2 regions of the Methylobacterium sp. NMS14P genome follow, and region 2 is predicted to be linked to the other one. Evidence: riboswitches for the same ligand, from Rfam matches in the RefSeq annotation. Region 2 holds a riboswitch; the other holds the start of a gene.

Region 1 (2,197 bases), 1.9 Mb from region 2:
GCAGGCGGGCCCCGGCGCGGGGCCCGTCCGGGTCGTCGTCCGGGCGGCGGCAGGCGGTGCAGACGTAGAGCACGGTCTCAGGCACGGGCCGCCCCCCGATCAGCGCCGCGGGCGAAGGCCTGCCACGCCCAGCCGAGCCCGAGCCCGATCAGGATCCAGAACACGAAGCTGATGGCGAGCGACCGGGCGGCGAACTGGGCGGCGAGCGCGGCCGGGAGTTCGGACGAGGCCTCGGGCGCCTGCGGGGCGCCGACGACGTGCGGGGTGATGATCAGGACGAGCCCCCCGAGGATCGTGATCAGCGCGCGGCGGATGGTGATCAGGTAGAGTCCCATCCCGGTCGCCGCGGCGGTCATCACCCACCACGCCTGACGCGTCGCGAGCGGCGCTGCCGCGCTGCCGGGCAGTTCCGGCGGCAGGCCGAGGCCCGGCGCGAGGGCGACGCTGGCGAAGCCCGCCACCGCGAAGGCGAGGCCGACCTGCGGCGTGGGTTCGCGGCCGCAGGCGAGCATCACCGCGCCGAGCAGCAGCGCGTAGCCGACGCCACCGACGAGGGTCGCGAGCCCGGTGAAGGCCATCCGCGGCAGGCCGGGGCCGGGCTGCCATTCCGGCGCGGCGTCGGGCGCGGCGTGGTCGTGCCCGGCATGGGCCAGCACGATCGGGAGCGCCTTGATCGGGAGCGCCTTGGCGGCCTGACGCGGCGCCTCTTGCTGCTCGTAGCGCTCGGCCGCCACGATCAGCGGCGAGGTCAGCGTGAGTTCGAGGCCCGTCACGACGGCAGCCGCGAAGAAGCCGGCGGCGAGCGCCGCCGACAGGAGCCGGATGATCATCCCTGGTCCGGGGACGTCAGTGGCAGGGGAAGTTCTGGGTGTGTCGGAAATCGTGCGCCGCGTTGTGGAGCGCGATCGCCGGCGAGAAGCCCGCCATGAACAGCAGGCCGAGGCCCAGCACGGCCGCGAACGCGACGGCGATCGGGCGCTCCGATGAGCGGGTGCCGGCGGCGACGGGGGCGAGGGTTTGCGTCGTCATCAGAAGCGTCTCCAGCCGCCCCACCGGCGGCATTGCGGGATCCTGTCGCGACGGCAGGTCTCCTGGCTCGCGGCTCGGCGCGCCCACCGCCTTCCCGGATCGCTCCGGTGGCGCATGGCGGGCGCTCGCCGCTGACAGTTGCGGGGGCAGCCGCGGAATCGGGGCTTCAAACCCCTCACCGCATTCCCTTTTCACCCCGTCTCCGGGGCACCGTCGCCCGGCCGTTGTAGACGCATGACCGCCGGGACACAACGGAGCGGCGCCGGATCGCGACCGTTTCCCGCGCCCGCCCCGCTATCGGGGCGGGCTTGACGGCCGCGCCCCGGAGCGGGCACCGCCGCACCCGATACCCGCCCGGCCCCGGCGCGGGCCCTGAACTCCCGGAGACCCGATGGCCCCGACAGACGATCCGACCCCGGTCCTCGTCGATCTCGCGGCCGGCCGTGACCGGCGGATCGTCTCCGATGCGGCGACGGGAACGACCTGGCTCGAGGTCGACCTCGGCGGCCGGTTTCCGATCCACTCCGTCGCCCTGCGGTCGGGGGAGGCGGCGGTTCCCCCGGAGCCCGGCGACGTCGCGGTGGCGGTCTCGCAGGACGGCGCGACGTGGACCGAGCCGGACCTCGCCGGCTGGACCGCGACCCCGGACGCCCTCGTCGCCGCGATCGTCCCCGACGAGCGGGCTTGGGCGCGCGCGGTCCGGATCGCCGCGCCCGCACCGGCTCAAATCATCGGCGTCGGGATCCGGGCCGACGAGGCCGCGGTCGACCTGATCGCGCTGCGGGCGATGCTCGGCCTCGACGTGACGCTCCTGAACGAGAAGTCCGGCGCCAACGTCTACGTCACCTACAATCTGCGATCGGCGCCCGACCGCGCCAGCCACGCCCTGGTCGGCCTGTCGCTGTTCGAGAACGGCGCCTTCGGCAACTGCCTCGTCCAGTACATCATCGCGGTATCGATCGCGAAGGCGCTCAACCTGAAATACATCAAGGTACCCAAGGTCGACCGCAGCAAGGTGATCTTCCTGACCGAGCGCCTGACCTGCGACGGCATCACCTTCATCCCGCCGGACGAGCCGCTGCCGCCGGACGGCTACTTCCTGTCGGGCCTGTTCTTCGACCCGACGCAGTTCGAGCGCGTGACCGCGCTGCGGGGACCGACGGACTCG
Region 2 (2,197 bases):
GCTTCCAGGTGGCCGGGCAGGCGATGGGCGAGCCCGGACCGCTCGACCTGTCGAGCTTCGACCGCCATCAGATGCGGTTGCGCGTTGGGTACAGCTTCTGACCGCGGCCTGCGGGCTTCACAGGGGCGAGGGACAGGCGCCAAGACAGCGGGAGGACGCCGGTCTTCGGGTGCTTTGACGGAGAGACTGGCGGAGAGGGGATGCCGCCGTATGATTTAGAAAAACATTACACATCAAAGACTTATTTGATCGGCCGCGGAGGCATCTGTGCCACCACAATGGCCCGTGGGGTGCGTCTCAGCAAGCGGCGCAAGACCGCCTCAACACGACCTTCTGGGGACGACTGAAACGGTGGTGCGCCTATCGCCGAATGGATTGCGACGTTCGCCGGATGGATTGTTGGCTCGCGTTGACTCACGAGTTCGTGAGGCTGTAGCTGGATCGTGACGGTTCCCCCTTCGGGGGATCAAAAGGGAACGCGGTGAGGGTCTCCCCGATGCCGCGGCTGCCCCCGCAACTGTAAGCGGCGAGCCCAGCACCACCGCGTCACTGGATGAGCCTCATCCGGGAAGACGGTGCGAGGGCGGTGACCCGTGAGCCAGGAGACCTGCCGTCAGCCGTGGTCACACGCGAAACGCGTCGGGCGGGGTGTCCTGACGGGTGTCAAAGCGCTGCCTCGTGAGGTGGTCGCCAAGGCCTCGTTCGCGGTGACGTGCCACTGCCGTCCCGAGGTCTTGAGTCCGTGTCCCGTCCCGCGCCGCAATGGCGGCTTCGCGCATCCGTCGCATCACTCGCTCTCGTATTCCTTGGGCTGACCCCGGCGACCGCCCAGGGCTTACGAGCCGACGCCGCCACAGAGGCGGTCGTTCTCGACCCGCTCTCGGTCGAGGGCAGCTACACCGCCGCCCCCACCTACCAGGTCAGGGATCTCTACAGCGGGACCAAGACCGTGATGCCGCGGCTCTCGCTGCCGCAGCAGGTCGACGTCGTGCCCCAGGAGGTCCTGCGGGATACTGCCGCCACGCGCGTCGAGCGCGCCCTCGACTACGTGCCGGGCGTCGGCAAGCAGAACGATTTCGGCGCCCAGAACCTCGCGCTCTACTCGGTGCGCGGCTTCGCCACCCAGGACATCTTCTTCAACGGCTTCAACATCGCCCGCGGCTACAACGGCGCGCCGGACACCCAGAACGTGCAGTCCATCGAGGTGCTCAAGGGACCGAGCGGGGCACTCTATGGGCGCAGCGACCAGGGCGGCACCGTCAACATCCTGACCAAGCAGCCCGTGGCCTTGCCCTTCGTGGAGACGGGCACGCTGTTCGGGAGCTTCGGCACGGCGCGCACCACCGTCGATGCCGGCGGGCCGCTGAACGAGGAAGGCACCGTCCTCTACCGGTTCAATGGCGCGCTCTCCCGGCAGGACAGTTTTCGCGATTTCGTCGACGGCGACCGCGTCTTGGTCGCACCGGTGGTGAGCTGGCTGATCAGCCCGGAGACCAAGCTCACCGTCGAGGCTCAGTACCTGCGCAACCGCCAGACCTTCGACCGCGGCACCACCGCGGTGAACAACCGCCTGGGCCTCGTCCCGCGCTCGCGCTTCTTCGGTGAGCCGGGCGACGACTCCGTGTCGGAGGCCGGGATCCTGCAGATCCGCCTCGATCACGCCTTCAACGCCGACTGGCAGCTCAGAGTCGCCGGACACTTCAACACCGGCAGCCTGACCGGTTTGCAGACCGGCGCGACCGGCCTCCTCGATGACGGCCGTACCCTGCTGCGCGAGTTCCGCCGGCACGACTTCACCTGGGGCGTGGCGATCGGGCAGGCCGAGCTCGTCGGGCACTTCGACACCGGGCCGTTCGCCCATACCGTGCTGCTCGGCCTGGAGCACGAGCGCTACAACAGCACCGAGAACCTGCTTCGCTCGACGCCGCGGCTCGACCCTTTCGCCATCGACCTGTTCACCCCGGTCTACGGCCAGCCCAAGCCGCCCTTCACGCGGCGCTACAGCGCGAGCGAGAACGTCGGGAACACCGCCGTCTACGTGCAGGATCAGATCGCGCTCAGCCCGGAATGGAAGCTCCTCATCGGCAACCGGACCGACTTCTACAACCAGACCTTCCGCGACAAGGTCGGCAACGAGCGCACGGAGCAGGACCGGACCGGCTTCTCGCCCCGCGCGGGTCTCGTCTACCAGCCGCTC

What was found. Region 2 has a riboswitch for cobalamin ahead of LOK46_RS25765 (TonB-dependent siderophore receptor). Riboswitches for the same ligand answer to the same signal wherever they lie in the genome.
Region 1: linked by a shared signal. The riboswitch ahead of LOK46_RS16795 (CbtB domain-containing protein) and the one ahead of LOK46_RS25765 (TonB-dependent siderophore receptor) in region 2 are both predicted to bind cobalamin.

What each region holds. Positions count from the first base shown of each region.
Region 1 covers NZ_CP087106.1:3,502,413-3,504,609, reverse strand. The annotation lists gene LOK46_RS16805 (DUF1636 domain-containing protein) at 1-85, opposite strand, end outside; gene LOK46_RS16800 (CbtA family protein) at 78-830, opposite strand; gene LOK46_RS16795 (CbtB domain-containing protein) at 847-1,029, opposite strand; cobalamin riboswitch at 1,065-1,259, opposite strand; gene LOK46_RS16790 (discoidin domain-containing protein) at 1,421-2,197, shown strand, end outside.
Region 2 covers NZ_CP087106.1:5,414,841-5,417,037, reverse strand. The annotation lists gene LOK46_RS25770 (hypothetical protein) at 1-101, shown strand, start outside; cobalamin riboswitch at 431-629, shown strand; gene LOK46_RS25765 (TonB-dependent siderophore receptor) at 953-2,197, shown strand, end outside.